4 regions of the Streptomyces sp. SAI-127 genome follow, and region 1 is predicted to be linked to each of the others. Evidence: riboswitches for the same ligand, from Rfam matches in the RefSeq annotation. Region 1 holds a riboswitch; each other region holds the start of a gene.
What was found. Region 1 has a riboswitch for thiamine pyrophosphate ahead of M2157_RS33675 (tetratricopeptide repeat protein). Riboswitches for the same ligand answer to the same signal wherever they lie in the genome.
Positions count from the first base shown of each region.

Region 2: linked by a shared signal. The riboswitch ahead of thiO (glycine oxidase ThiO) and the one ahead of M2157_RS33675 (tetratricopeptide repeat protein) in region 1 are both predicted to bind thiamine pyrophosphate.
Region 3: linked by a shared signal. The riboswitch ahead of thiC (phosphomethylpyrimidine synthase ThiC) and the one ahead of M2157_RS33675 (tetratricopeptide repeat protein) in region 1 are both predicted to bind thiamine pyrophosphate.
Region 4: linked by a shared signal. The riboswitch ahead of M2157_RS14940 (thiamine ABC transporter substrate-binding protein) and the one ahead of M2157_RS33675 (tetratricopeptide repeat protein) in region 1 are both predicted to bind thiamine pyrophosphate.

Region 1 covers NZ_JARXYJ010000001.1:7,307,324-7,314,673, reverse strand. Annotated here, with positions in the region: gene M2157_RS33690 (class I SAM-dependent methyltransferase) at 1-352, opposite strand, end outside; gene M2157_RS33685 (glycosyltransferase family 4 protein) at 346-1,776, opposite strand; gene M2157_RS33680 (TetR family transcriptional regulator) at 1,983-2,618, shown strand; gene M2157_RS33675 (tetratricopeptide repeat protein) at 2,699-3,562, opposite strand; TPP riboswitch at 3,637-3,812, opposite strand; gene M2157_RS33670 (ferredoxin) at 3,881-4,114, opposite strand; gene M2157_RS33665 (aldehyde dehydrogenase) at 4,121-5,578, opposite strand; gene M2157_RS33660 (MBL fold metallo-hydrolase) at 5,747-6,772, shown strand; gene M2157_RS33655 (terpene cyclase/mutase family protein) at 7,016-7,350, shown strand, end outside.
Region 2 covers NZ_JARXYJ010000001.1:7,632,038-7,639,387, forward strand. Annotated here, with positions in the region: gene M2157_RS35065 (deoxyribonuclease IV) at 1-77, opposite strand, end outside; gene pknB (Stk1 family PASTA domain-containing Ser/Thr kinase) at 246-2,177, opposite strand; gene M2157_RS35075 (thiazole synthase) at 2,333-3,130, opposite strand; gene thiS (sulfur carrier protein ThiS) at 3,134-3,334, opposite strand; gene thiO (glycine oxidase ThiO) at 3,331-4,494, opposite strand; TPP riboswitch at 4,492-4,604, opposite strand; gene M2157_RS35090 (hypothetical protein) at 4,657-5,007, shown strand; gene M2157_RS35095 (FAD-dependent oxidoreductase) at 5,040-6,254, shown strand; gene M2157_RS35100 (Rv2175c family DNA-binding protein) at 6,347-6,718, shown strand; gene thiE (thiamine phosphate synthase) at 6,813-7,350, shown strand, end outside.
Region 3 covers NZ_JARXYJ010000001.1:5,298,779-5,306,128, forward strand. Annotated here, with positions in the region: gene M2157_RS24260 (SsgA family sporulation/cell division regulator) at 1-286, shown strand, start outside; gene M2157_RS24265 (YibE/F family protein) at 540-2,309, opposite strand; TPP riboswitch at 2,381-2,570, shown strand; gene thiC (phosphomethylpyrimidine synthase ThiC) at 2,563-4,341, shown strand; gene M2157_RS24275 (serine hydrolase domain-containing protein) at 4,430-5,566, opposite strand; gene M2157_RS24280 (hypothetical protein) at 5,740-6,603, opposite strand; gene M2157_RS24285 (metallophosphoesterase) at 6,797-7,350, opposite strand, start outside.
Region 4 covers NZ_JARXYJ010000001.1:3,313,602-3,320,951, reverse strand. Annotated here, with positions in the region: gene tsf (translation elongation factor Ts) at 1-9, shown strand, start outside; gene pyrH (UMP kinase) at 198-956, shown strand; gene frr (ribosome recycling factor) at 1,104-1,661, shown strand; gene M2157_RS14955 (phosphatidate cytidylyltransferase) at 1,661-2,845, shown strand; gene M2157_RS14950 (hypothetical protein) at 3,181-3,588, shown strand; gene rlmN (23S rRNA (adenine(2503)-C(2))-methyltransferase RlmN) at 3,666-4,772, shown strand; TPP riboswitch at 4,796-4,903, shown strand; gene M2157_RS14940 (thiamine ABC transporter substrate-binding protein) at 4,900-5,970, shown strand; gene M2157_RS14935 (iron ABC transporter permease) at 6,015-7,350, shown strand, end outside.

The sequences.
Region 1 (7,350 bases):
GCCCACCCGGCTTGAGCACCCGGACCATCTCGGCGAGTACGCCCTTGTCGTCCGGGATGTGTTCCATCACCTCGGAGATGATCACGACGTCGAAGGACTCGTCGGGGAAGGGGAGGGCCAGGGCGTCGCCCTCCATCGCGGTGGCGGTGGCCCCTTCCGGTGCCTCACCGGCCTCCTTCATCGCCGTGAACCACTTCGCGACCTCGCGGATCTCCTCGGCGTTCTGGTCCAGCGCCACGACCTGCGCGCCGCGCCGGTAGCACTCGAACGCGTGCCGGCCGGCCCCGCAGCCGAGGTCCAGTACGCGGTCGCCCGGCGCGAGTGGGAACCGGGAGAAGTCGACGGTCAGCACGTGGCCCTGCTTTCGGGGTTGAGATCGGCGTCGGTCACTCGTGGGGCGGTCAGTGGTACGCCCGTCGCTGAGGCCGTGGAGCGGTCGGGGTGCTTGGCCGCGGAACGGGGCGTGGCCTCGGCGGCGGGTCCGGCGATCGCCTCGCGGTACCGGGCCACGGTGCCCTCCGCGGCTTTCGCCCAGGTGAACTTCGCCAGTACCCGCTCACGTCCGGCCCGGCCGAGTCGCGCCCTCAGGTCCGGGTCGCCCAGGAGACGGCTCAGGGCGGTCGCCAGTGCGCCCGGGTCCCCCGGCGGTACCGCCAGGCATGTCTCGCCGTCGCGCCCGGCGACCTCGGGGATGGCGCCGCCCGTCGTGGCGACCAGCGGGGTGCCCGTGGCCATGGCTTCCGCCGCCGGGAGTGAGAAGCCTTCGTAGAGCGAGGGCACGCAGGCGACCTCCGCCGAGCGGACGAGGTCGACCAGTTCGGCGTCCGTGATGCCCTTGACGAAGTCGACGGCGCCTTCGAGGCCGTAGCGCTCCATGGCCTGGGCGACCGGGCCCTCGGCCGGTCGCTTGCCCACAACTATGAGGTGCGCCCCGGGGTGTTCCGTGCGGACCTTCGCGAGCGCCTCGACGAGGAAGACGAGGCCCTTGAGGGGGACGTCCGCGCTGGAGGTCGTGACGATCCGGCCCGGCACCACGCGCACCGACGGATCCGGCGAGAACTGGTCGGTGTCGGCGCCGATGTGGACGACGTGGATGCGGTCGTCGCGCACGCCGAGGTGGTCGACGATCTCCTGGCGGGAGGTGCCGGAGACGGTGAGCACGGACGGCACGCGGCGGGCCACGCGCTTCTGCATACGGGTGAAGGCGTACCAGCGGCGCTTGGACAGCCGCTGCCGCCATCCCTCGGCCGCGTCCAGCTCCAACTGCCGGTCCACGGTGATGGGGTGGTGGATGGTGGTCACCAGCGGAGCGCCGACATCGCCCAACAGGCCGTAACCGAGGGTCTGGTTGTCGTGAATCACGTCGAACTCACCGCTGCGGGCCCGGAGATGACGTCGGGCCCGCAGGGAGAAGGTGAGCGGCTCGGGGAAGCCGCCGGTCCACATCGTGGCGACTTCCAGGGCGTCTATCCAGTCGCGGTACTCGTCGCGTTTCGGGGTGCGGAAGGGATCCGGAGAGCGGTAGAGGTCCAGGCTGGGCAGCTCGGTCAGGCTCAGGCCGTCGTAGCCCGGATCGAGAACGGGGTAGGGCTGGGAGCCTATGACCTCGACACGGTGGCCGAGGCGGGCCAGTTCGCGTGAGAGGTGGCGTGTGTAGACACCCTGGCCGCCGCAGAACGGGTTCCCTTTGTAGGTGAGGAGCGCGATACGGAGCGGTCGCTCGCCGTCGGCGGCCGGGCCCTCAAAGGCCCCTGCCTGACTGGCCTCAGCGGTCACTCTGGGCCCCCTTCTGCCTGCACTGTCCCGCGAGATTACGACGAGAAGGTAATCTAGAACAAGTTTCAGACTTGATCGTTCAGGAGGCTCTGAATCTACCGGCAGGTAGGGGTCCTGTGAGCGGTGGATCAGGTGATTCACGCCACGACCGGCACCCTGGCATGCTGAGTGATCACACATCCTCACGGACTGTCACGGAACCCAAGGTGGACAAGGTGGCCAAGCCGGCCAGAGTGGAAGCCAGCACCGTACGACCCGACACACCGCCGCTGACCGAGCGACAGGAGGCGCGGCGCCGCCGCATCCTGCACGCGAGCGCGCAGCTGGCGAGCCGCGGCGGGTTCGACGCGGTGCAGATGCGGGAGGTCGCGGAGTCCTCACAGGTGGCGCTCGGCACCCTTTACCGGTACTTCCCCTCCAAGATCCATCTGCTGGTCGCCACCATGCAGGACCAGCTGGAACACATGCACGGCACGCTCCGCAAGAAGCCGCCGCAGGGCGAGACGGCGGCCGAGCGGGTCGCGGAGACCCTGATGCGGGCCTTCCGGGCGCTCCAGCGCGAGCCGCATCTGGCGGACGCGATGGTCCGCGCGTTGACCTTCGCGGACCGCAGTGTGAGCCCGGAGGTCGACCAGGTCTCCCACCAGACCACGCTGATCATCCTGGACGCCATGGGGCTCGAGGACCCGACGCCCGAGCAGCTCTCCGCGGTCCGCGTCATCGAGCACACCTGGCACTCGGCCCTGATCACCTGGCTCTCGGGCCGGGCCTCCATCGCCCAGGTGAAGATCGACATCGAGACGGTGTGCCGACTGATCGACCTCACGGAACCGCCGTCCTAGCATCCCGGTCCTGGCGCCCCGGTCCTGGCGCCCCGGTCCGACCGCCCCGGTCCTGGCGCCCCGGCCCCACCGCCCCGGCGCTAGCCGACGGCCGCCAGTCCGCTCCAGCTCCGTCCCGTCGCCGTCTCCCCCGCCCACCGTTCCAGCAGGCGTCGGGCCTCCGTCTCGGGGGCCGCGAGGGAGACCTGCTGGGCGCCGGCGTCGACGGCGCGCTCCTGTTCGTGGGTGCCCTCGCTGCAGCAGGCGCACATCATGCGGACGCTGCTCGCCGGCTCGGCGCCGAAGCCGTGGTCGGTGAACAGCTCCAGGAGGGCCTCCAGGTCGGCCTTCTCGCCCGCGGCCACCGTGACCTCCAGGGTGGGCAGTTCGGACGCCTCGAAGAGCAGGAGTTCCTCGAAGACGGGGTACGTCGAGCCCTCGACGACCCGCTCGCCCTTCGGTTCGCCGTCGTGGACGACGATCTCGCCGTAGCGCCGTCCGCCCGTGACGGGCACGCTGACGACCCGGCCGCGGGTGGGGCACAGCCGCTCGATCCAGACGACCTCGCGCTCGCCGCCGGTGTCGAGGCGCACGCAGGCGTACCCGAAGCGCGCGTCGATCTGCCCTTCCCCGTCGGGGAGTTCGATGCCGAAGCCGCTCCACGCGTCCCGTGCCGTCGCCCAGTCCCGCTGGATCGTGGCCGCGATGCCGAGGTTCCAGTACGCCGGGTCGCCCTCGCCGCGCGGGGAGCGGGCCGCGGCCTCCCGGCCCAGCTCATACGCCTTGGCCCAGTTCCGCAGGAACTTGTGGGCGAGCGCGGCGTCGTACCACCACACGGCGCTTGCCTTCAGGTCCGGGAAGTGTGCGAGCACCTGCTCGTACAGCTCGGCGGCGCGCAGCCAGTCCTCGGCGTCCCAAGCGACCCGTGCCTGCTTGATCAGCTTCTTGGCCTCGGACTTCTCCACGCTTCCCCACTCCCGCGATGCGCTGACGACGACCGCAGGAGCGTAAGCCCTCACACCGGCGGGGAGCACGTGAGGGACCTACGAGACGGGTTCCCTTCGCCGGTATGGTCCGGATCAGGTTCTGGGGGTCGCCGTCGAGCCTTCCCGCTGCTCTTCGGCCTCTCAGCCCTACCGTCGACGTCGGCCCTGGCGGAAGCCTTCGCATCTCGCCTGAGTCGGCTACTTCGGTGGGACTCCCTCACTCGCCTCGTAGGCCTATGTCCAGAATAGAACCCTCGTCCGGGAATGAACCCTCTCAAACCATGATTTTCTCGGCTCCTACTCCTCCGGCGGGAACACCGGCTCCCCGCTCCCCAGCAGCGTGATCATGATGGCCTCCACCGGGCAGTTCTCCGCCGCCGCCAGGATCTTCTCGTTGGCGTCGCTCTCCGGGTCGGCGGGGTGGGACTGGCGGGCGGTGTCCAGGCGGAAGCCGTCGGGGGCGGTGTGCACGCACTGCGCGGAGCCGATGCACAGGGAGCGGTCGACCTCGACGTGCCAGCGGTCTCCCATCGCCGCTCACGCCTCCCAGCCGGCCGGCAGATGGATCATCTTGTGCTCCAGGTACTCGCCGTAGCCCTCGGGGCCGAACTCCCTTCCCAGGCCGGAGCTCTTGTAGCCGCCGAAGGGGCCGAGCATGTCGAGGCTGAAGGTGTTGACGTTGTAGGTGCCGGTACGGACCTGGCGGGCGACCTCGATGCCGCGCTCGACGTCGGCCGTCCACACGCTGCCCGACAGTCCGTAGTCCGAGTCGTTGGCGATCTTCACCGCCTCGGACTCGTCGCCGTAGGGAAGGAGGCAGATCACCGGTCCGAAGATCTCCTCGCGCGCGATCCGCATCGAGTTGTCGACGTCGCCGAAGAGCGTCGGCTCGACGTACCAGCCGCGCTCCAGGCCCGCCGGACGCCCGCCGCCGGTGAGGATCTTGGCGCCCTCCTCCTGGCCGATGCGGATGTAGTCGAGGTTGCGGCGCTGCTGGCGTTCGGCGACCAGCGGGCCGACCTGGGTGGCCGGGTCGAGCGGGTCGCCGACGACCAGTGCACTCGCCGCCGCGGCAAGGGCCTCGGCGAACTCGTCGTAGCGGGAGCGGGGCAGCAGGATGCGGGTCTGGGCCACGCAGGCCTGGCCGTTGTTCATCCAGGCGGACGGGACGATCCCGGCGACGGCCGTCTCGACGTCCGCGTCCGGGAGGACCACGGCCGCCGACTTGCCGCCCAGCTCCAGGGTCACGCGCGTGAGATTGCGGGCGGCGACCTCCATCACGCGCTTGCCCGCGCCCACCGATCCGGTGAAGGAGACCTTGTCGATCCCCGGATGCCCGACCAGGTACTCGCTCACCTCACGGTCGGCCGGGAGGATGGACAGGACGCCGTCCGGCAGCCCGGCCTCCTTGGTGATCTCGGCCAGGATGTACGCGTCCAGCGGTGACTCGGGCGACGGCTTGAGCACCACCGTGCAGCCGGTGAGCAGCGCGGGGGCGAGCTTGGCGGCGGCGACGAACTGCGGGACGTTCCAGGGCACCACGGCCGCCACGACCCCGACCGGCTCGCGGCGCACGAGGATGCGGCCGAGCACTCCGTCGCGTGTCTCCTCGTACGTGAAGCCGCGTGCGACCGTGATCGCCGAGTCCCAGACCATCATCGCGCCGAGGGCCTGTGCGAGGACGCTCCAGGAGTACGGGGAGCCGTTCTCGGAGGAGATCACGCGGGCGATCTCCTCGTGCCGGACCGCGATCGCGTCCTTGATCCTGGTGACGACCTCGATGCGCTCGTCGAGCGACATCCGCGGCCAGGGTCCCTCGTCGAAGGCGGTGCGTGCGGCGGCGACCGCCGCGTCCACGTCCGCGCGCGAGGCGTGCGGCACGCGTCCGATGACCTCCTCGGTGTGCGGGGAGATCACCTCGATGACGTCCTTGCCCAGGGGGTCGGTCAACTCCCCGCCGATGAACAGCTGTCCGTGTTCCACGAGCTCGGTCATGGCGACTGCCTCCCCGGGGCGGCTTACTGACGATCCATCAGATACGGAACTGATACCAGTTCCACTGGGAGGAGTCCACGGCCCGCACACCACGACTGTTGGTGACCTCGGGCTACCGTCGAAACTCGTTCTAGTTATCATGCTGGGAACGCGGTGATTGGGGAGCTCATGGCGCAGGTGTACGACCATGGTGGCGGCGTCCGGTCCGTTCAGGTGCCCATCCCCGACAATCCGCTCGGCCACACCCTGGTGTACGTCGTCGAGACCGACCGAGGACCGGTGCTGGTCGACACCGGCTGGGACGACCCGGACTCCTGGGACACCCTCGCCGAGGGGCTGACCGCGTGCGGGACCGACGTGGGCGGGATCCACGGCGTGGTCATCACCCACCACCACCCCGACCACCACGGCCTCTCCGGCAAGGTGCGGGAGGCGTCCGGGGCCTGGATCGCGATGCACGCGGCGGACTCCGCGATCGTGCGGCGCACCCGCGAGACCCGTGCCGAGCGCTGGTTCACCTATATGACGGCCAAGTTGGTGGCCGCGGGCGCCCCCGAGGACCACGTGGCCCCCCTGCGCACCGCGCGGCGCCGCGAACTGCCCGGATTCTCGCCCGCGTTGCCCGACCGCGAGATCGTCCCCGGCGAACTCCTCGACCTCCCCGGCCGCAGGCTCCGCGCCATCTGGACCCCGGGACACACGCCCGGCCATGTCTGCCTGCACCTGGAGGAGGAGCACCCCTCCGGACTGCCGGGCCACGGACGGCTGTTCTCCGGCGATCATCTGCTCCCCGAGATCACCCCGCACATCGGCCTGTACGAGGACCCCGACGACGCCACCGTCACCGACCCCCTCGGCGACTACCTCGACTCCCTGGAACGCGTCGGGCGGCTCGCCCCCGCCGAGGTCCTCCCCGCCCACCAGCACGTCTTCACCGACGCGAGCGCCCGCGTAGGGCAGTTGCTCGCCCACCACGAGGAACGCCTCACCGACCTGCGCTCCCTCCTGGCCGAGCCCCTCACCCCCTGGCAGCTCGCCGAGCGCATGGAGTGGAACCGCCCCTGGGAGCAGATCCCCTACGGATCACGCAACATCGCGGTCTCGGAGGCCGAGGCGCATCTGCGGCGACTGGTGAAGTTGGGCCGCGCGGAGGCGGTGACGGGGAGCGATCCGGTGACGTACGTGGCCGTCTAGCCCGGACGGAGGCTCCCTTGGGCGGCTCTCAGTCGCTTTCCTACGGGCGAGTACAGTAGCCAGGTCGTCATCAGATGCCGTACGGGGGGAAGCCGGTGCAATTCCGGCGCTGCCCCTCGCCCAGTGCCTCAAGGGCCTGGGAGACCGGCCGGTGCGCGGCACCGTCGAGATATACGGAGCCGAGCCGCCCGGGGTCCTCCCGCGCTGCCCGGCTCCCCGCAGGGAGAAGGGCATCCGCCGATCATGAACGTCCGCCGCAGCGCCGCGGTCCTGGCCGCCACCGTCGCCTTCGGCACGGCCACACCCGCCGTGGCCGCCTCGCCGTCCCCGTCTCCCTCGTCCCCCTCCGGGCTGTACGGCAGCACGGATCCCACCTACGACGGGGTCTGGCGCCAGTCCCTCGCCCTGATCGCCCTGCACCGGGTGGACGTGGAACCCGCCGACGCGGCCGTCGACTGGCTGGCCGGGCAGCAGTGCGAGAGCGGGGCGTTCCCGGCGTTCCGCGCGAACCCGGCCAAGGCCTGCGACGCCAAACTGATGGTCGACACCAACAGCACGGCCGCCGCCGCGCAGGCCCT
Region 2 (7,350 bases), 320 kb from region 1:
GCGTACGACAGGCCCACGGAGTTCAGGCCGCCGGCCACGGGGACGTGGCCGCCGACGGGGTTGCGCTGAGTTGTCACCGGTCAAGGGTGCCATTGCCTGCGGCGCTTGGGTCGGTGGGGTGGGCGCGGCTTCTTGTCGTTGGGCGGTCGCGGGTCGGGGGTGCGGCTGTGTGCCGTCGGCGGCTGCGGGCCGGTGGGGGCTGGGCGCGCAGTTCCCCGCGCCCCTGGGCGGGCGCGGAGCGCACGTCAGCGAATGGTGATCTTGATCGTCGAACCCTTGGGGGCTGTGTCCCCAGCCTTCACGGACTGCTTCTTCACCGTGTCGCCGAACAGGCCGAGCAGGCCGCGGTCCTCGTCGACCTGGAAGCCCGCGGCCTCCAGTTCGGTCTTGGCGTCGTCGACGCTGTCGCCGGTGACGTCCGGGACCTCGATCATCTCGGGGCCCTTGGAGATCGTCAGGGTGACGGTGTCACCGTCGGCCGCCTGGCTGTCGCCGACCGGCGTCTGCTTGGCGACCTGACCCGCGTCGTACTCGGAGTTGACCCGGGTGGTGGCGATCTTCACCTTCAGACCGGCCTCCGTCAGGTCGGCCCTGGCGTCGGCCAGGTCCTCGCCGGTGACGTCCGGGACGTCGACCGGGGCGCCCTTGCTGACGGTGAGCGCGATCGCCGAGCCGGCGCGCAGCGTGGTGCCGTCCTCGGGATCCGTGCTGATCACGAAACCCTTCGGTACGTCGTCGCTGAACTCCCGGGTGACCATGCCCGGTTGCAGCCCTTCCGCCTTCAGCCGGGTCCGGGCATTGCTCAGCGCGTCCCCCTGCACATCGGGCACCTTCACGGTCTGCGGGCCCTTGGAGACGGTGATCGACACGGAGTCGTTGTTCCGTATGCGTTCGCCCACCCCCGGGTCCGTGCTGATGACAGTGCCGCGCTTCACGGTGTCGCTGTAGGCGTACGTGACCTTGCCGGTCTCCAGACCGGCCTCGTCCAGCCGGTCCCGGGCCTGTGCCTCGGTCTTCGTCAGGAGGGCCGGGACCTGGGTGAACTGGCCGGAGTTGATGTACCAGACGCCCGCCCCGAGCCCGAGGGCCAGCAGGATCGCGGCGACGATCAGGAGCGGGCCGCGCCGGGGGCCGCCGGAAGAGCGGCCGCGCCGGGACGGCGGGGGCGGGGGGCTCTCCAGGCGGCTGGTGCGGTGGTACACCGGCTCGTCCTCGTTGACCGGCAGGAGGCGCGGCACCGTCAGGGTGCGCGGGATCACGCTCGTGCGGTTCTCGGCGCCCGCGTACTCCGCGGAGAGCGCCTGCGGCGGTACCGCGTCCAGCTGGTCGGCGCTCAGCCTGCCGTGTGCCTCGCGGGTCTGCGCGAGCAGCGCCACGGCGTCGTACGGACGCAGGTCAGGGGTGCGGGCGGTGGCCGACGCGACCAGTTCGTCCAGTTCGTACGGCAGCCCCGGGACCACGGCCGAGGGCGGTGGGACGTCCTCGTGGAGGTGCTTGTAGAGGACGACGGCCGGGGAGTCGCCGTCGTGCGGGCGGTCGCCGGTCAGCATCTCGTACAGGACCACACCGCACGCGTACACGTCGACGCGGGCGTCCGCGGTGCCCGGCTGCTCGATCTGCTCGGGCGAGAGATAGGACACGGTGCCGAGTACGGCTCCGGTGGTGCTGGTCACGGTGTCGACCGACCGCACGAGTCCGAAGTCGGCGACCTTGACCCGGCCGTCGTCCCCTATCAGGACGTTCTCCGGCTTCATGTCCCGGTGCACGAAACCCGCGCGGTGCGCTGCGCCGAGCGCGGCGAGCACGGGCTCCAGGATGTCCAGGGCGGCGCGCGGCTGCAGGGCCCCGCGCTCGCGCAGCACGTCCCGCAGGGTGCACCCGGCGACGTACTCCATGGCGAGATAGACGTACGACCCGTCGGTGCCCTGGTCGAAGACCTGCACGACGTTGGGGTGGGCGAGCCGGGCGACGGACTTGGCCTCCCGGATGAACCGCTCGACGAAGACGCCGTCCGCCGCGAGCGCGGGGTGCATCACCTTGAGCGCGAGCACGCGGTCCAGACGGGTGTCCAGGGCCCGGTAGACCGTGGCCATCCCGCCGACCGCGATCCGCGCGTCCACGCGATAGCGGCCGTCGAGCACCTGCCCGACCAGCGGGTCCTGAAGGGTCGTATCCACGCAGGTGAGTCTACGAGCCGTCGCTGACAGCCCGTCCAGTTCGGCCGATATCGAGGCGGGACTGCAGCGTAGCTGTGACGCAGATCGCACGGAGTTGCCGGTCGGGGGCAGGTGTGCCGCTGGGTCACCTCACTGGCCCCGGCGCCCACGTCAGGTCACTGGAAAGCGGGCCGCTCCGGGTCCAGTGCCGCCCTGCCCTCCACCGGAGACGACGCCTCGGCGAAGTGCCGTCGAGGGATCCGTCCCGCCCGGGACGCCAGCCGCCCCGCCTCCACCGCGTGCCGCATCGCATGCGCCATCAGCTCGGGCTCCTGCGCCCGCGTCACCGCTGAGGCGAGCATCACACCCGCGCACCCGAGCTCCATCGCCAGGGCCGCGTCCGACGCCGTGCCCGCCCCCGCGTCCAGGATCACCGGCACACGCGCGTGCTCGACGATCAGCTGGAAGTTGTGCGGGTTGCGGATGCCGAGGCCCGAGCCGATCGGTGAGCCCAGCGGCATGATCGCCGCGCAGCCCGCGTCCTCCAGTTTCCGGGCGAGCACCGGGTCGTCGTTCGTGTACGGCAGCACCGTGAAACCGTCGTCCACCAGGGTCTCCGCCGCGTCCAGCAGCTCTATGGGGTCCGGCAGAAGGGTGCGCTCGTCGGCGATGACCTCCAGCTTGACCAGGTCTGTGCCGAGCGCCTCGCGCGCGAGGCGGGCCGTCAGGACGGCCTCTCCGGCGGTGAAACAGCCCGCCGTGTTCGGGAGCACCCGGATGCCGAGCCGCTCCAGTACGGACAGCACCGAGCCGTGCACCGAGGGGTTCACGCGCCGCATCGCGACCGTCGTCAGCTCGGTGCCGGAGGCGACCAGTGCTCGCTCGAGCACGTCCAGGCTGGGCGCTCCGCCCGTGCCCATGATCAGCCGGGACGAGAAGGACGTACCGCCGATGACAAAGGGATCGTCGGCCATGGGTCAGCCTCCTTGGACGGCGGTGAGGACTTCCACGCGGTCTCCCTCGGAGAGGGACGTGGAGGGCCACTGCGCGCGCGGGACGACGGTTTCGTTGAGCGCGGCGGCCACCCCGGAGGGCGCCTGCGTCAGCGCCCGCACGACGGTGTCGAGAGCCGTGCCGGAAGCGAACTCCCGCGGCTCTCCGTTGACGGAGATGTTCATGCCGGCTGCTCCAGGAGTTCCGCGGCGCCGAATCGCCTCGGGGTGAACGGGCGTGCCACGTCGGGGAGTTCGCCCGTCGTCAGGACGTGCGCCATGGCGTCCCCGGTGATCGGCGTGAGCAGTACGCCATTGCGATAGTGGCCGGTCGCGAGCACCAGCCCGGTCAGTTCCGTGGGCCCGAGCAGCGGGGCGTTGTCCGGGGAGCCCGGGCGCAGCCCCGCGCGGGTCTCCGTCAGCGGCAGCTCGGTGATGCCGGGGACGAGTTCGTGGGCGTCCCGCAGCAGCTCGTACACCCCGCCCGCGGTCACCGTCGTGTCCCAGCCCAGCTCCTCGCTGGTCGCGCCGATCACCAGCTCGCCGTTCTCCCGCGGCACCAGGTAGACCTGGCTGCCGCGCACCACGGCCCGCACAGTGCGGCTCAGGAAGGGCGCGCTGCGCGCAGGCACGGTCAGCCGCAGCACCTGGCCCTTCACGGGCCGTACCGGGGGCAGGACGTCCGCGGGGACCCCTTCGAGGCGGCCGCTGAGGCTTCCGGCGGCGAGCACCACCTGGCCCGCGCCCAGCTCGTCGCCGTCGGTCGTGGTGAGCCCTGCGGCCCGGTCCCCTGCGACACGGAGGCCCTTGGCCCACGCGCGGTGGAAGACGACACCCGCCTGCTCGCACGCGGCCAGCAACGCGCGCGTGAGCCGCCGTGGATCGATCTGGTGGTCGCCGTCCACCCGCAGTCCGCCCCGCACCCCCGGTGCGAGCATCGGCTCCAGGCGTCGGCACTCCCGGCCGGACAGCCACTCCGACTCCAGCCCCGACTGCCGCTGGAGCGCGTGCAGTTCGCGCAGGTGGGCGCGGTCGTCGGCGTCAAGGGCCACCGCGAGCGTGCCGCAGCGGCGGTAGCCGAGGTCGAGACCGGTCAGGTCGGTGAGCTCGGCCGCGAAGTCGGGATAGCGCTGGGCCGAGGCGAGGTTCAGCCCCAGCAGGGTCTGCTCGCCGTAGTGCAGTTCGGTGACAGCGGCCAGCATCCCGGCGGCCACCTGGGCGGCCCCGCCGCCCGGTTCGGGGTCCACGACGGTCGTGGTGAGTCCGCGCTGCGCGGCCCGCCAGGCCGTGACCAGGCCGATGATGCCGCCCCCGACGACGAGGACGTCTGACGTACGTGAGGACATGGGCGTCCAGCCCCTCCCTTCGCCGGCATGACCCGGATCAGGTTCGTACGGTCGGAGGCCGCCCAGCCTCCCTCTCAGCCCGGTGCGTCCGGGCTCCCGCGAGTGCTCTACGTTGGCCACCCTAGCCCGTGCCCGTGCGCCTCTGTAAGGGAGCCTTCCGCCATGCCCCGCTCGCTCGACGGTCTCCTCCTCGCCCCGGTGGCCGATCAGGCCCCGGGTCAGGTGGGTACTCGGACCCGGTTCACCTACCACGAGAAGGACGGGGAGATCTGGGCCGAGTACGCGGGCGGTGACGTCGTGCGCGGACATCTCGTCGGCACGCGCGCGGGGGATCGTCTCGACTTCCGGTACGTGCAGCTCAAGCAGGACGGAACGACATCCTCCGGGCACTGCGTCTCGACGGTCGTGGAGCTTCCCGACGGTCGGCTGCGGTTGGAGGAGACGTGGGAGTGGGAGTCGCAGCCGGGCAGCGGGACGAGCGTTGTGGAACAGGTCACTGAGCACGACTCCTGACTGACTGATTGTCAGGTGACTAGGGTGATCAAATGAGCGAGCAGACGCAGGCGCAGCGGCGGGTGGTCGTGGTCGGCGCGGGCATGGCCGGCGTACAGACCGCGGTCGCTCTGCGCGAACAGGGATTCAAGGGCACGGTCACGGTGATCGGCGCGGAGCCCCACCAGCCGTACGACCGTCCGCCGCTGTCCAAGGCCGTGCTGCTCGGCAAGGCCGAGGGCTCGGCCTTCGACGTGGACTTCGAGGCCCTCGGCATCGAACTGCTGCTCGGCCGCGAGGCGCTGGGCGTGCGCCCGGAAGCGCACGAACTGGACACCGAGGCCGGGCCTGTCCCGTACGACGCCCTGGTCCTCGCCACCGGTGCCGAACCGATCCGGCTGCCCGGCACGGAGGGTGTACCGGGCGTGCATCTGCTGCGCACCCTGGACGACGCCGAGCGGCTGCGCCCCGTGCTCGCCCGACAGCACGACATCGTGGTCGTCGGCGCGGGCTGGATCGGCGCCGAGTTCGCCACCGCCGCGCGTGAGTCGGGCTGCGCGGTGACGGTCGTGGAAGCCGCCGACCGGCCGCTCGCGGGCGCGCTGCCCGCCGAGGTGGCCGCGCCGATGACCTCCTGGTACGCCGACGCGGGTGCCGTGTTGCGCACCCACGCGCGCGTGGAGCGTGTCGAGCCCGGCGCGGTCGTCCTGGACGACGGCTCCCGGGTGGCCGCCGACGCGGTCGTGGTGGGTGTCGGCGCACGGCCCGCCACGGCCTGGCTCGCCGGTTCGGGCATCGAACTCGGCGCTCACCGCGAGGTCGTCGCCGACGACCGGCTGCGCACTTCCGTACCGGACGTCTACGCGGTCGGTGACTGCGCCTCCTTCCCCTCGGGCAGGTACGGCGAGCGCCTGCTGGTCCACCACTGGGACAACGCCCTCCAAGGCCCCCGCACGGTGGCCGCCGACATCCTGGGCGAGACCCGCCCGGTCTACGACCCCGTTCCGTACTTCTGGTCCGAGCAGTTCGGCCGCTTCGTCCAGTACGCCGGCCACCACGCGTCCGCTGACACGACGCTGTGGCGCGGCGAGCCGTCGGGCCCCGCCTGGACGGTGTGCTGGCTGCGCGAGAGGCGCCTGGTGGCCCTCCTGGCGGTGGGCCGGCCCCGCGACCTGGCCCAGGGCCGCCGCCTGATCGAGGCGGGCGCGGAGATGGACCCGGAGCTGCTCGCGGACCCGGCGAGGCCGCTGAAGGCGGCGACGGCATAGGCGACCACCGGGTGGGCCGCTGCGAGAACTGCGTTCCCCCGCCGGGGCGCCCCGGCTTCCGACTGTCAGTGCGGGATGGCACGCTTAATCCCGTGACCGAGATTGACGCAAAGATCGATGCTCTCGTCCCCGCCTGGCTCACCCTCCCCGACATCGCAGAAGTGCTCGATGTCGAGGTGACGCGTGTGCGGCAGCTGGTCAAGGACGGCCAGCTCATCGCCGTACGCCGTGGTGAGAACCGCGCGCTGCACGTTCCCGCCGCCTTCATCGACGGGGTCGAGCAGAAGGTCGTCAAGGGCCTGGCCGGGACCCTGACGCTCCTGAGGGACGACGGCTTCACCGACGAAGAGATGCTGGAGTGGCTCTTCACGCCCGACGAGAGCCTGCCCGGCACCCCCGCGCAGGCCCTGAGCGAGAATCGCGGCACGGAGGTGAAGCGCCGGGCCCAGGCGCTCGCCGTCTGATCCGAACCACACCGGCGTACGGGCCGTGACTGCCGAGGCCACGGCCACGGTCCGGCACGGCCCGTACGCCACCGAACCCGGGGGAGACTCACGCATGCCCGACACCACCCGTGACCGGCTCGCCGACGCCCGCGTCTACCTCTGCACGGACGCCCGCAAGCACCAGGGCGACCTCGCCGAGTTCCTGGACGCGGTCCTGGCCGGGGGCGTCGACATCGTGCAGCTGCGGGACAAGGGCATGGAAGCGGCCGAGGAACTGGAGCATCTCCAGGTCTTCGCCGACGCCTGCGCGCGGCACGGCAGGCTTCTCGCGGTCAACGACCGGGCCGACGTCGCCCACGCGGCGGGCGCCGGTGTGCTGCACCTCGGCCAGGGCGACCTGCCCGTCCCCGCCGCCCGCGCGATCCTCGGCGACGACATCCTCATAGGTCGCTCCACGCACGCCGAGGCGGAGGCCGCCGCTGCCGCGGTCCAGGACGGCGTGGACTACTTCTGCACCGGCCCCTGCTGGCCGACCCCCACCAAGCCAGGCCGGCACGCCCCCGGCCTCGACCTGGTCCGGTACACCGCCGCCCTCGGCACCGACCGCCCCTGGTTCGCCATCGGCGGCATCGACCTCGGCAACCTCGACG
Region 3 (7,350 bases), 2.0 Mb from region 1:
GGCTTTCGGCCGTGAGCTGTTGATCGACGGGGTGGGCCGGCCATGTGGGGAGGGCGACGTGCGGGTCTCGCCCGCCGGTTCCGACCTGCTGGGCGACGTCCTGATCAGGCTTCAGGTCGGCGGTGATCAGGCACTGTTCCGCTCGTCGACGGCGCCGATCATCGCGTTCCTCGACCGCACCGACAAGGTGGTGCCGCTGGGGCAGGAGACCGCGCTGGCCGATTTCGACACCCATCTCGACGAGGCGCTGGACCGGATCCTGGCGGAGGAACAGAGCGCAGGCTGACCCCTTATGGCGGTGAGACGACGGAACGCTTCAATCGTGAGGTGGGAGGGCGCAGGAACGCTTCTGCCGATGCGGGGCTCAGGGTGAGGGTGGCGCGCTGTCGGGAAGGCGGGCCGGTTGACCTCGGGGCAGGCTGGATCTGGCCACCCTCGTCTCATCGTCGGAGCCGGAAGCCGGGAGCCCTAGGGTGCTTCTGGCGAAGCTTGAAGTCGCCCTTGCGCTGGTGGAGGTGGGCAGCGCCCCTGATCCCCTCTCAGCGCCTGCGCCGTCGCCCCTTGCCACCGCGTGCCGCTGCCGGCCGGCTGTCGGCCGTGCCCGCGCTCACGCTTGTCGCCGGTACGGGTGCCGGAGCCCCCGCACCCACCGCCTCCGCCCCCGGCCGGTCCGCCGAGACCACCAGGGCCGCGAGGACCGTGGTGACCGGCACCGATGCGACGAGGCCGATCGAGCCGACCAGCGTGCGCACGATCTCCTCCGCCACCAGCTCACTGTTGGCGACGGTCCCCACGCTGGACTGTGCGATGGAGAAGAGCAGCAGCAGCGGCAGCGCGGCACCCGCGTAGGCGAGGACGAGCGTGTTGACGACGGAGGCGATGTGGTCGCGCCCGATCCGGATACCCGCGCGGTAGAGCCCGCGCCAGCCCATCGTCGGGTTGGCGTCGTGCAGCTCCCACACGGCCGAGGTCTGCGTGACCGTCACGTCGTCGAGGACACCGAGCGAGCCGATGATGACGCCGGCGAGCAGCAGGCCGCTCATGTCGATCGACGGATACAGCCCATGGATGAGCCCGGTGTTGTCGTCCGTGTTGCCCGTGAGCGCGGCCCAACCGATGAACTGCGAGCCGAGGAGGCCGATCAGCACCAGGGAGATCAGCGTGCCGAGCACCGCCACGGAGGTTCTGGCCGACAGACCGTGGCACATGTAGAGGGCGATCAGCATGATGGCGCTCGACCCGACCACCGCCACGAGGAGCGGGTTCGAGCCCTGCAGGATCGCGGGCAGGACGAAGAAGTTCAGCAGCAGGAAGCTGATGGTCAGGGCGACCAGCGCCATGACACCGCGCAGTCGCCCGACGATCACGACGGCGAGCGCGAAGATTCCGGCGAGCAGCCCCATGGGGAGCCTGCGGTTCACGTCGGCGACCGAGTACTGCAGATCCCTGGGCGCCGAAGGCTCGTACGCGACCACGACCTTCTGGCCCTCGTGCAACTGCCGGGACTGGTCCGGCTGGACGATCTCCGTGAAGGTGCGGCCCTTGTCGTCGCCGGTGTCGACCCGGATCGTCGCCTTCTTGCAGGTGCCGTTCGCCTGCTGCTCGGCGGAGGAGCCCTCGGCGGTGGAGGTGTCCCCGGTCGGGGTCTCCCCCGAGGCGTTCACCGACTTGCAGCTGACGCTCACGACCTTGGTGACCGTTGCCTGTTGGGTCTGCCGGTCGAAGCCGACCCCGGTACGTTCGTGCGCCGGGGCGCCACCGGGCCACAGCACTGCCAGGCCCACCACCACCGCTACGCCGAACGGGATGAGGATCGCCGCGATGACCTTGCGCAGGTGCTTGGAGACGGGAGTTGCCGGTCCGTGGCTGTGACTGTGGCCGTGCCCACCACCGCTGCCGGAGCCGCCCCCCTGCCCGTGTCCGTCGCCGGGTTCGTGCCCGTGCCCGTGTCCGTCGCCGGGTTCGTGCCCGTGCCCGTGTCCGTCGCCGGGTTCGTGCCCGTGCCCATGGCCGTCACCACCACCCCAGCCCCCGCCGCCCTGACCGCCACCCCGGCCACCATCACCATGGCCGCCGCCCAGGTCAGTGCCACCGACCTGGCCTCCACCACCGGCTCCGGGCCCGTACCCGTAGCCCTGCCCACTGTGCCCGCCCTGCCCACCGTGCTCATGCTCGTGCCAGCCGTCGGCCCCGCCGTTTCCGAACTGCCCGCGGGAGCCATTGCCGGGGCCGAGCCCGGGACCGTTTCCGGAGCCCGGTCGGCGCGGAGGCTCGGGAGGCGGGTATGGGGGCTGATGCATCGTGGTCACCGACCGATCATCGCAAGAACGACAGGGGCCCTCTGTTCACCGCGCCCGGATTGACGCTAGCGTGGAGCCACCTTTGTACACGCGGGAGCTCGGAGCACCGGGCTGAGAGGGCGCTGACCTCCGTCCCAGCGATGTTTCACGTGGAACGTCATCTCCATCGAGTGACGTTCCCCACGAAACGTCGGCAGACGGAAATCGCTGCGTCGACCGCCGAACCTGTTACCGGGTAATGCCGGCGTAGGGAGTAGGTCTCATGACCATCAAGGACGCGCGCACGCCTGCCTCCGATCAGCTTGACGGGGAGGCCGGGAAGTCCATCGGCTGGCACAAGGCGTACATCGAGGGCTCGCGCCCCGATCTGCGGGTGCCGGTCCGTCAGGTGCACCTCACCAACGGACAGTCCGTCACGCTGTACGACACGTCCGGCCCGTACACCGATCCGCTCACCGAGACGGATGTCCGACGGGGCCTTGCGCCTCTGCGGGACAACTGGATCATCGCCCGCGGGGACACCGAGGAGTACGCGGGACGTCCCGTGCGCCCCGAGGACGACGGGATCAAGCACACCTCACCGCGGGGTGGCCTCCGTAACCTCGACGCGGTCTTCCCGGGGCGGCCGCGCCAGCCGCGCCGTAGCCGTGACGGCGGGGCGGTCACGCAGCTCGCCTACGCCCGTCGCGGTGAGATCACACCGGAGATGGAGTACGTGGCCATCCGGGAGAACGTCGACCCCGAGGTCGTCCGCGAGGAGATCGCGGCGGGGCGCGCGGTGCTGCCGGCGAACGTCAACCACCCGGAGATCGAGCCGATGATCATCGGCAAGCGGTTCCTGGTGAAGGTCAACGCCAACATCGGCAACTCCGCGGTGACGTCCTCCATCGAGGAGGAGGTGGAGAAAATGACCTGGGCGACCCGCTGGGGCGCCGACACGGTCATGGACCTGTCCACCGGCCGCAACATCCACACCACGCGCGAGTGGGTGCTGCGCAACTCCCCCGTTCCCATCGGCACGGTGCCGCTCTACCAGGCGCTGGAGAAGGTCGACGGCCGCGCCGAGGAGCTGACCTGGGAGATCTACAAGGACACCGTCATCGAACAGGCCGAGCAGGGCGTGGACTACATGACGGTCCACGCGGGCGTGCGCCTGCCGTACGTACCCCTGACGGCCAACCGCAAGACCGGCATCGTCTCGCGAGGCGGCTCGATCATGGCGGCCTGGTGCCTCGCGCACCACAAGGAGTCGTTCCTGTACGAGAACTTCGAGGAACTGTGCGAGATCCTCGCCGCCTACGACGTCACGTACTCGCTGGGCGACGGCCTCAGGCCCGGTTCGATCGCGGACGCCAACGACGAGGCGCAGTTCGCGGAGTTGCGCACGCTCGGGGAACTCAACCGGATCGCGAAGCGTTTCAACGTACAGACCATGATCGAGGGCCCGGGGCACGTTCCGATGCACAAGATCAAGGAGAACATCGACCTTCAGCAGGAGATCTGCGATGAAGCTCCGTTCTATACGCTCGGCCCGCTGACCACCGACGTCGCGCCGGCCTACGACCACATCACCTCCGGCATCGGCGCCGCGATGATCGCCTGGTGGGGCACCGCGATGCTCTGCTACGTCACGCCCAAGGAGCACCTGGGCCTGCCCAACCGGGACGACGTCAAGACCGGTGTCATCACCTACAAGATCGCCGCCCATGCGGCCGACCTCGCCAAGGGACACCCCGGCGCCCAGGACTGGGACGACGCCCTCTCCGACGCCCGCTTCGAGTTCCGCTGGGAGGACCAGTTCAACCTGGCCCTCGACCCCGACACGGCCCGGGAGTTCCACGACGAGACCCTCCCGGCCGAACCGGCCAAGACGGCTCACTTCTGCTCCATGTGCGGGCCGAAGTTCTGCTCGATGAAGATCTCCCAGGACATCCGCCGTCGCCACGGCGACAGCCAGACGGAGATCGAGGAGGGCATGGCCCAGAAGTCGAAGGAGTTCGCGGCGAGCGGGAACCGGGTGTATCTGCCGCTCGCGGACTGAGCCCGACAGGTGAATGGGCCCGCGCCGCCGAACCACCCGAGTCCGGGCGGTGGCGCGGACCCATGAGTCCGTCGACAGCCGAAGACGCTCAGGCGGTGAGCAAGGTGACGACCCGGTTGATCATGTCCTCACTCGCGGCCAGAGGCGTCGGTGTGTACGACAACACGAAGCGGAGCCGCAGATCCCGGGTGGCGAACATACGGGTGCGGTACCCGTACGTGTCACCTGTCTTGCCCCAGAACGTCACGCCGTTCACTGTGGCCGTCTGCAGCCCCATGCTGTAGCGGGCCGGACTGCCGTCCACCATGTGAACGGACTGCGGCGGCAGAGCGAAGAGGTGGCTCATGGCCTCGGGCGGCAGTAACACGCCGGAGAACAGGGCTTCCTGGAAGCGGAAGAGGTCGTCGGCGGATGAGACCAGTTCTCCCTCGCCCCAGGAGCTCGACTGTTCGTACGTCGTGATGTCCTGGAGCGACTTGTCGGTCATGCGGAGGTAGCCGTGCACATGCGGGCCGTGCAGGTGCGGGTCGTCACCAGGCAACAGGGTCCGCGTCAGGTTCAGGGGACGCAGGATGCGGGACTTGATCGCCTCGCCGTAGTGCCGGCCGGTCAGCTCCTCGATGAGCAGGGCGAGCAGCACATAGTTGATGCCGCGGTACTCCTGTTTGGTGCCGGGAGGGAACTTGAGCGGGCTGTGGGTCACGGTCCGCACCATTTCCCGGGGTGTCCATCGGTCTCCTCGGTGCCGTAGGACGGCTTCCGGGGTACTGAGGTCCGGCAGTCCTCGATGGTCGGGCAGTCCGCTCGTGTGGTTCAGCAACTGCGTCACGGTGATGCGTGCGAAGGAGGAGGGAAGAAGGCCCCGAAGGTACCTGCCGATGGGGGCATCGAGGTCCACCCGGTGTCGCGCCCACAGCTGCAGCACGACAGCCGCCACGAATGCCTTGGTGACGCTGCCTGCTCGGAACCGGTCGTCCCCGTACAGGGCACGGCCGCTCCTTATGTCTGACACTCCTGCGGTGCCGTACCAGTGGGTTCCCCGGCCCTCGACGCGCAGTTGCGCGGAGGTGGCCGGCGGATGGGACAGATCGCTGATCGCAGCTTGCAGGGCACTGGTGTCCGCGGTGGTCTTGGCTGACGCGCCGGCACTGGCGCTTCCGGTGACAGCCAGCATGGCACCGGCCGCACAACCACCCATCAGGGAACGTCGGGAGAGAGAAGTCATGGTCCGTCATGCTGCCGACGTTGCCCCGTGGTGCCATCCGGGATGTCCCCCACGAACACCCGGACCGGACCCCGAGGCCGTTGTTGCGCGCCGACGGAGAGGCCGGCCCGCGGCCGGATCTTCGGCTTGCGCTCCCCGTGGTGGGGGCGCAAGCCGAGGGGCTGTGCCGGGTGCTACTCCGGCTGGTGTTCCGGCCCCCCGAAGTCCGGGCTGGTGTAGTCCGGGCTGGTGAAGCTCGGGCGGGCACCGGACGCTCCGTCGTCCGGGCTGCTGAAGCCCGGGCGGCCGTAGCCGAGGCTGGGCATCCGGCTGGTCGGTGCGGGCGGAGCCGTGTGGTGCAGTGCGGCGGTGCCGGGGTCGGCCAGAGCCTCCCTGAGGAAGGGGAGGATGCCGCGTTCCAGCAGGGCCTCGCGCCAGGCGTCCCTGGCCCGTGCCACCTCCTCGCTCAGCTCGCCGTACCCCGCGTCCGGCGAGGGCCGGTTGCGCAGGGCGGTGAGCAGCAGCCCGACGGCGGCGACCAGGATCGCGGCCGCGGTCATGGCGCCGAACACCCATCCGATGGTGATCATGGTGTGGGCGAACGCCGGCTCGGGGTCGAGCATCTGCAGGATGTAACCCACGAGCAGGAAGATCGCCGCGGCGATTCCGGCGAGGACGGGCGTCAGGACCGCGGCGACGGCGACGGCGCCCGCACCGGCGGTCTCGGCGACCTCTCCCATGGTGGTGGCGAGCCCCATCGCACCCGTGCCCGACTCGGCGGGGCCGGGTTCGTGCACGGACGACAGGGTGGACGGCGCCGCCGGGCGGCGCTGTTCCTCGCGGACCTTCACGTAGTGCTGGTACTCGGTCGCCGCGGCCGCCGTGACGAGTGCGGTGGCGTTGAGCGCCATGGTGCGCAGCTGTTCGGGATTCAACCGCTGTCCGACAGCGGCCAGTTCGGGACGGTGTGGTGCGGAGCGCAGCGCCTCATCGAGGATCCGCTCGTACTCCTGGCGGTCCTCGCTGTGCAGGTGCTGCGGAACGCTGTTCATGTGCATCCCCCGATGCTCCGTAGGGCTTGGGGCTCGCATGCCAACGAGCCGTCGGGCAGAAACGGAGGGGAGCCTGCTACGGATAAGCAGATGGTAGAGCTGTCACGGCACAGGGTGACAGGGGGTTTCCAGAAATTGGCCTCTGGCCTGCGCGGTCGACGGTCAGTCCGTCCTGCGGGAACTACTGCCCCGCGAACGTTCAGATATCCAGGGGCAGTTGCTGGACCAGCAGTTTTCCGGCCATGGTCACCCCGCCGTCCATCGCGATGGCCAGTCCGTCGGCGTAGACGTGCGGTCCCTCGACCACCGGACCGGATTCGTCCTCATCGTCCTCGGAACCCACTTCGCCGAGCAGATAGGGGATCGGGCTGTGGCCGTGAACGATGCGGGTGCCGCCGTACGTATCGAGCAGCGAGCGCACATGGCCGGCGCCGCCCTCGTCGCGGAAGGAGAAGCGCTTGGTCAACTTGCGGAACAGATCCCACACCTCGTCCGCGTCGTTGCGCGTGAGGGTCTCGCGGATGGTGTCGTTGACCGCCTCGATCGAGTCGCCGTAGTCGAGATAGGCGGTGGTGTCGGAGTGGACGAGCAGATGTCCGTCGACCTCCTCGACGGCGTCCAGCCGTGCCATCCACTGCAGATGGTGGTCCTGGAGGCGGTCCATGTCGGTCTTCTGTCCGCCGTTGAGTAGCCAGGCCGCCTGGAAGGTGGCGGTGCCGGCGCCGGAGTTGACGGGCGTGTCGCCGAACCGCT
Region 4 (7,350 bases), 4.0 Mb from region 1:
GGCATCTGAGTCCGTACCGCGAGCGACGCGCGGGCCCTATAGGGTCGTCAGCAGTCGTCCGGTACGCCGCCACGCACGCGCGTGGCGGACGACAGCAGATCTGACGAGGAGGCCATTGCCGCGCATGGGATGCGAACCAGTTCCCACCGGCAGTGGCCTTCTTCGTATGTGCAACAGGTGAAAGAGGCGGGATCCCCATGACCACCAAGGCCCAGAAGAGCGACGACGGCAAAGTGCGCGGCCGGTTTCTGCTGAAGCTGTCCGGAGAGGCGTTCGCCGGTGGCGGGGGCCTGGGTGTGGACCCCGACGTGGTGCACAAGATCGCCCGTGAGATCGCCGCCGTCGTCCGGGACGGTGCCGAGATCGCCGTCGTCATCGGTGGCGGCAACTTCTTCCGCGGTGCCGAACTCCAGCAGCGCGGCATGGACCGCGCCCGCTCGGACTACATGGGCATGCTCGGCACCGTGATGAACTGCCTCGCCCTCCAGGACTTCCTGGAGAAGGAGGGCATCGACAGCCGGGTGCAGACCGCCATCACCATGGGCCAGGTCGCCGAGCCGTACATCCCGCTGCGTGCCGTGCGCCACCTGGAGAAGGGCCGCGTGGTCATCTTCGGCGCCGGTATGGGCATGCCGTACTTCTCCACCGACACCACCGCCGCGCAGCGCGCCCTGGAGATCGACGCCGAGGCGCTGCTCATGGGCAAGAACGGCGTGGACGGGGTCTACGACTCCGACCCGAAGACCAACCCCGACGCGGTCAAGTTCGACGCCCTCGGATACGGCGAGGTCATCACCCGTGACCTGAAGGTCGCCGATGCCACCGCCGTCACGCTGTGCCGCGACAACAAGCTTCCGATCCTGGTGTTCGAGCTCCTGGCGGAGGGCAATATCGCCCGCGCTGTCAAGGGTGAGAAGATCGGCACGCTTGTGGGTGACCAGGACAGCCGGGACTGACCCGGGATACACCCGGTCCCTGACCGGGGGATGGACAATGTCCTGCCGGTCGGGAACCGTGCAGGAAGAAGACGCGACGCAGCCGGCCGCCGCCCCCACGCATATGGAACAGCAGCCGGGCCTACTCAAGACACGCAGGAGCAAGTGGTGATCGAAGAGACCCTCCTCGAGGCCGAGGAGAAGATGGAGAAGGCCGTCGTGGTCGCCAAGGAGGACTTCGCCGCGATCCGCACCGGGCGTGCGCACCCGGCGATGTTCAACAAGATCGTGGCCGACTACTACGGCGCGCCGACGCCGATCAACCAGCTGGCTTCGTTCTCCGTGCCGGAGCCGCGCATGGCCGTGGTGACCCCGTTCGACAAGACCGCCCTGCGCAACATCGAACAGGCGATCCGCGATTCCGACCTGGGCGTCAACCCGAGCAACGACGGCAACATCATCCGGGTGGTGTTCCCCGAGCTCACCGAGGAGCGCCGCCGCGACTACATCAAGGTCGCCAAGGCCAAGGCCGAGGACTCGCGCGTGTCCATTCGCTCGGTCCGCCGCAAGGCCAAGGACGCGATCGACAAGCTCGTCAAGGACGGCGAGGTCGGCGAGGACGAGGGCCGCCGTGCGGAGAAGGAGCTCGACGACGCGACGCACAAGTACGTCGCCCAGGTGGACGAGCTCCTCAAGCACAAGGAAGCAGAGCTTCTCGAGGTCTGATGAACGACTCTTCCTGGGGGACGCCGCCACACGCCGGGCACTGGGGGCCGTCCGACCAGGGGCCTGTCCAGGGGGCTGCCCCGGCGGGTCCCGCGTACGATGCGCATGACGCGCAGCACACTCGGCCCATGCCCATCGTGCCCGACGGACCCGCTGTACCTCCGTACGGCGGCGACCAGGATGACGACCGGGGGGCCGCTCGGCTGAGCGGTCCCTTGTTCCGGGACGAGCAGTTCCGGGACGAGGCGTTCCGGGACGAGAGGTTCCGCGACGAGACGACGTCGGCGCAGCCCTACGCGGCGGCGCCGCAGAAGCAGAATCCGGAGCCCATGCCCGACTCCTCGCAGCCGGCGCCCGCGCCGCAGAAGAAGAGCGCGGGGCGGGATCTGGGTGCCGCCATAGGCGTCGGGGTCGGACTCGGTGCGGTGATCATCGCGTCGCTGTTCTTCGTCAAGGCCGCGTTCGTCGGCGTGATAGCGGTCGCCGTCGTCGTGGGTCTGTGGGAGCTGACCAGCAGGCTTCAGGAGCGCAAGGGCATCAAGGCGCCGCTCGTGCCGCTGGCGCTCGGCGGGGCCGCGATGGTCGTCACGGGGTACGTCAGGGGCGCCGAGGGGGCCTGGGTCGCCATGGCGCTCACGGCACTCGCCGTCCTCGTCTGGCGGATGACGGAACCGCCGGAGGGCTACCTCAAGGACGTCACGGCGGGCGTCTTCGCGGCGTTCTACGTTCCGTTCCTGGCCACGTTCGTCGCGATGATGCTGACAGCCGAGGACGGGGCGGCCCGGGTACTGATGTTCCTGCTCCTGACCGTCGTCAGCGACACGGGCGCGTACGCCGTCGGCTGGCGCTTCGGCACGCACAAGCTCGCGCCGCGCATCAGCCCCGGCAAGACCCGTGAGGGTCTGGTCGGAGCGGTGCTGTTCGCGATGGTGGCGGGCGCGCTGTGCATGCAGTTCCTGATCGACGACGGCACCTGGTGGCAGGGCCTGCTCATCGGCCTCGCGGTCGCGGCCAGCGCGACGCTGGGTGACCTCGGTGAGTCGATGATCAAGCGGGACCTCGGCATCAAGGACATGGGCACTCTGCTGCCGGGCCACGGCGGCATCATGGACCGCCTGGACTCCCTCCTGCCGACGGCTCCGGTGGTGTGGCTGCTGCTGGTCCTGTTCGTGGGCTCCGGCTGACTTACCTCGCGTCTACGGCTTTCCCGGCCCCCGTCCTGTTCAGGGCGGGGGCTGCCGGCTGTGCGATCGCCCTCATCGGCCTGGAGGGGGCGGTCAGCACATGACGTGTTTCCCGTGCCCCTGACCGGGGGCTTCTTCATGGCGGGCGGCCCGGCGGTCGCCGCCGTGTCCGACGGATCTTTCCGGGTGTCGGGGAACATCAACCGGGCGGCAAGGATGATCACTCCCAGGGACGCCCACACCAGACCGTGGCGCAGCCACCGCACGCCGCCCTCCCAGTCCCGGGGAGGGCCGAAGGCCGGCCAGGACGCGAGAAAATGCGATCGAGGAGCGTCATGGAGCTGTCACCCTCGCCGTTGAACCGGATCGCGAACAGCGGCCTCGGAGCAGTCCCCGCAGTGGTGGGCGTTGCTTATGCGACTCAAGCCAGTGACGGGTCCGCGCGGCTCGTGGCGTGGGCCGCCGTGATCGGTTTGGTGTTCATCGCTGTCCGGGGCTATCGACTCGGTGTCACCTGCGACAACAGTAAGGCGACGATCCGTGGCTATGTGCGCACGCGAGTGATCATGAGAGAGCACATCACCGCGGTCTCGGACTTCCCTGCCATCAGGTGGACGACTGGCACGGGGCGCAAGCGATGGACACCGATCACGGCGTTCATGACGAGCCCGAGCGAGACCACAGGGACCCGACTCTCGAAGGAACGCATCACCGCGAAACTGCGGCGGTGGGCGAGACCCTAGATACTTGACCCACAGGTGACCACCCCCACCCCACTCCGGCCTGGGCCCCCCAGTTGATCTGCCACACTGGAAGGGTTATGCCTGCACCCGGAGAACTCACTTTCGTCGCCCCCCGCGGAGCCAAGAAGCCGCCGCGGCACCTTGCCGATCTCACGCCCGCCGAGCGCAAGGAGGTCGTGGCGGGGATCGGGGAGAAGCCGTTTCGTGCCAAGCAGCTCTCGCAGCACTACTTCGCGCGGTACGCGCACGACCCGGCGGAGTGGACCGACATCCCGGCCGGCGCGCGCGGCAAGCTCCAGGAGGCGTTGCTTCCCGAGCTCATGACCGTCGTACGGCATCTGTCGACCGACCAGGGGACCACGCGCAAGACGCTGTGGCGGCTGTTCGACGGGACGCTCGTGGAGTCGGTGCTGATGCGGTACCCGGACCGGGTGACCATGTGCATCAGCTCGCAGGCGGGCTGTGGCATGAACTGCCCCTTCTGTGCCACCGGGCAGGCGGGACTGGACCGCAATCTGTCCACCGCCGAGATCGTGCACCAGATCGTGGACGGGATGCGGGCGCTCCGGGACGGAGAGGTGCCCGGCGGGCCCGCGCGGCTCTCCAACATCGTCTTCATGGGGATGGGCGAACCGCTCGCCAACTACAAGCGGGTCGTCGGGTCCATTCGTGCGCTCACCGACCCCGCGCCCGACGGGCTCGGGCTCTCCCAGCGCGGCATCACCGTGTCGACCGTGGGGCTCGTGCCCGCCATTCACCGGTTCTCCGAAGAAGGCTTCAAGTGCCGGCTCGCGATCTCCCTGCACGCGCCCGACGACGAGCTGCGTGACACCCTCGTCCCCGTGAACACGCGGTGGAAGGTTCGCGAGGTGCTCGACGCCGGGTTCGAGTACGTCGAGAAGAGCGGGCGTCGGCTGTCCATCGAGTACGCGCTCATCCGGGACATCAACGACCAGGCGTGGCGGGGCGACCGGCTCGGCCGCCTGCTCAAGGGCAAGCCGGTGCACGTCAACCTCATCCCGCTGAACCCGACTCCCGGGTCCAAGTGGACCGCCTCCCGGCCCGAGGACGAGAAGGCCTTCGTCGAGGCCATCGCCGCCCATGGTGTGCCGGTGACGGTCCGGGACACCCGTGGACAGGAGATCGACGGGGCCTGTGGTCAGCTCGCGGCCACCGAGCGGTAGTCTGACGGACGTACGTACATCTTCATATCCGACAGGGGAGCGCCACAGCGCTGAGAGTGCGGCAATCGGGCCGCAGACCCTCTGAACCTCGCCCAGGTCATTCTGGGTAGGAAGTTCGGTCATCACCGTGAACAACAAGAAGTTCCTTGCTGCCGTCGTCGGCCTCGGCCTCGTCACGCTGTCCGCGTGCGGGTCGTCGTCCGACGACTCCGAAAGCTCCGGCTCCAAGACCGTCACCCTCGTCAGCCACGACTCGTGGGCCGTCTCCAAGAACGTCCTCGCCGACTTCGAGAAGAAGTCCGGCTACCAGGTCAAGGTCCTGGAGGACGGCGACGCCGGGCAGGCCGTCAACAAGGCCATTCTCACCAAGGACAACCCGCAGGGCGACGTCTTCTTCGGCGTCGACAACACCTTGCTGTCCCGCGCGCTCGACAACGGGCTCTTCCAGTCGTACGAGGCCAAGGGCGCCGATCGGATCAAGGCCGGGTACCGGGTCGACGGGGACAAGGTCACGCCCATCGACACCGGCGACATCTGCGTCAACTACGACAAGGCCTACTTCACCGAGCACAAGCTCCAGCCGCCGACGTCGTACGACGATCTGATCAAGCCCGCCTACAAGAACCTCCTCGTCACCGAGAACGCCTCCACCTCCTCGCCGGGCCTCGGCTTCCTCCTCGGGAGCGCGGCGAAGTACGGCGACGACGGATGGCAGGGCTACTGGAAGAAGCTCAAGGCCAACGGCGTCAAGGTCGTCGACGGCTGGGAGCAGGCCTACAACGAGGAGTTCTCCGGTTCCGCCGGGGGCAAGAAGGCGAAGGCCGACCGGCCGCTCGTCGTGTCGTACGCCTCCTCGCCGCCCGCCGAGGTGATCTACGCCGACCCGAAGCCGACGACCGCCCCGACCGGCGTGGCGCAGGGCACCTGCTTCCGGCAGATCGAGTACGCCGGACTGCTGAGCAACGCCGCGAACGCCAAGGGCGGCAAGGCGTTGCTGGACTTCCTGCTCACCAAGGAGTTCCAGCAGGACATGCCGCTCAACATGTTCGTCTACCCGGTCGTGGACGGCGCCCAGGTGCCGGCCGAGTTCACGCAGTACGGTCCGCAGGCCAAGGACCCCGAGACCATGGACCCGGCGAAGATCGCCGACAACCGTGACGACTGGGTCAAGTCGTGGACCTCGCTCGTACTGAAGTAAGGCCCCGCAAGGGCGTCAAGAACGCGGCGGCCCGGCTCGGGCTGATGGCCGTGCCCGTCGCGTTCTTCGCCGTCTTCTTCGCCTATCCCGTGTCGGCGATCGTTGCGCGCGGACTCGAGACCGACGGGACCTGGCAGTTCGGCAGGATCATCGACGTCCTCACCCAGCCGGACATCCGGCACGTCCTGTGGTTCACCACCTGGCAGGCGCTCGCCTCCACGGCGCTCACGCTCCTGGTCGCGCTCCCCGGCGCGTATGTCTTCGCGCGCTTCGACTTCCCCGGCAAACAGATCCTGCGGGCCGTGGTCACCGTCCCCTTCGTGCTGCCGACCGTCGTCGTCGGTACGGCCTTCCTGGCGCTCGTCGGCCGTGGTGGGTTGCTGGACGAGTTGTGGGGCGTACGGCTGGACACCACGGTGTGGGCGATCCTGCTCGCGCACGTCTTCTTCAACTACGCGGTCGTCGTACGGACGGTCGGCGGACTGTGGGCCCAGCTGGATCCGCGTCAGGAGGAGGCCGCGCGGATGCTCGGCGCGTCCCGGCTCAGGGCCTGGCGGACGGTCACGCTCCCCGCGCTCGCGCCCGCAGTGGCCGCCGCCGCCCTCATGGTCTTCCTCTTCACCTTCACCTCCTTCGGCGTAGTGCAGATCCTCGGCGGGCCGACCTTCTCGACACTCGAAGTGGAGATCTACCGGCAGACCTCCGAGATCTTCGACCTGTCCACGGCCGCCGTGCTGACGCTGATCCAGTTCGTCGCGGTGGGCGCTGTTCTCGCCCTGCACGCGTGGACCGTACGGCGCCGGGAGACCGCGCTGCGGCTCGTGGACGAGTCCGTCACCGCCCGGCGGCCGCGAGGGGCGGGGGAGTGGGGGCTGCTGGCCGGGGTCGTGGGCAGCGTCGCCGTACTCCTGGTGCTGCCGCTCGCGGTGCTGGTGCAACGGTCGCTCGACGCTCCCGACTTCGGCTACTACCGGGCGCTGACCCACAGCGACGGCGGGGTCTTCCTCGTCGCGCCGATCGAGGCGGTCGGGAACTCACTGGAGTACGCCCTCGCCGCCACCGCCATCGCGGTGGTGATCGGGGGCCTCGCGGCGGCCGCGCTGACGCGGCGGGACGCGGGCCGGTTCGTACGGGGCTTCGACGCGCTGCTGATGCTGCCGCTCGGGGTGTCCGCGGTGACCGTCGGCTTCGGGTTCCTGATCTCGCTCGACGAGCCGCCGCTGGACCTCAGGCAGTCCTGGATCCTGGTGCCGCTCGCGCAGGCGCTGGTCGGGGTGCCCTTCGTCGTGCGGACCATGCTGCCGGTGCTGCGGGCCGTGGACCACCGGCTGCGGGAGGCCGCGGCCGTGCTCGGGGCCTCGCCGTGGCGGGTGTGGCGGG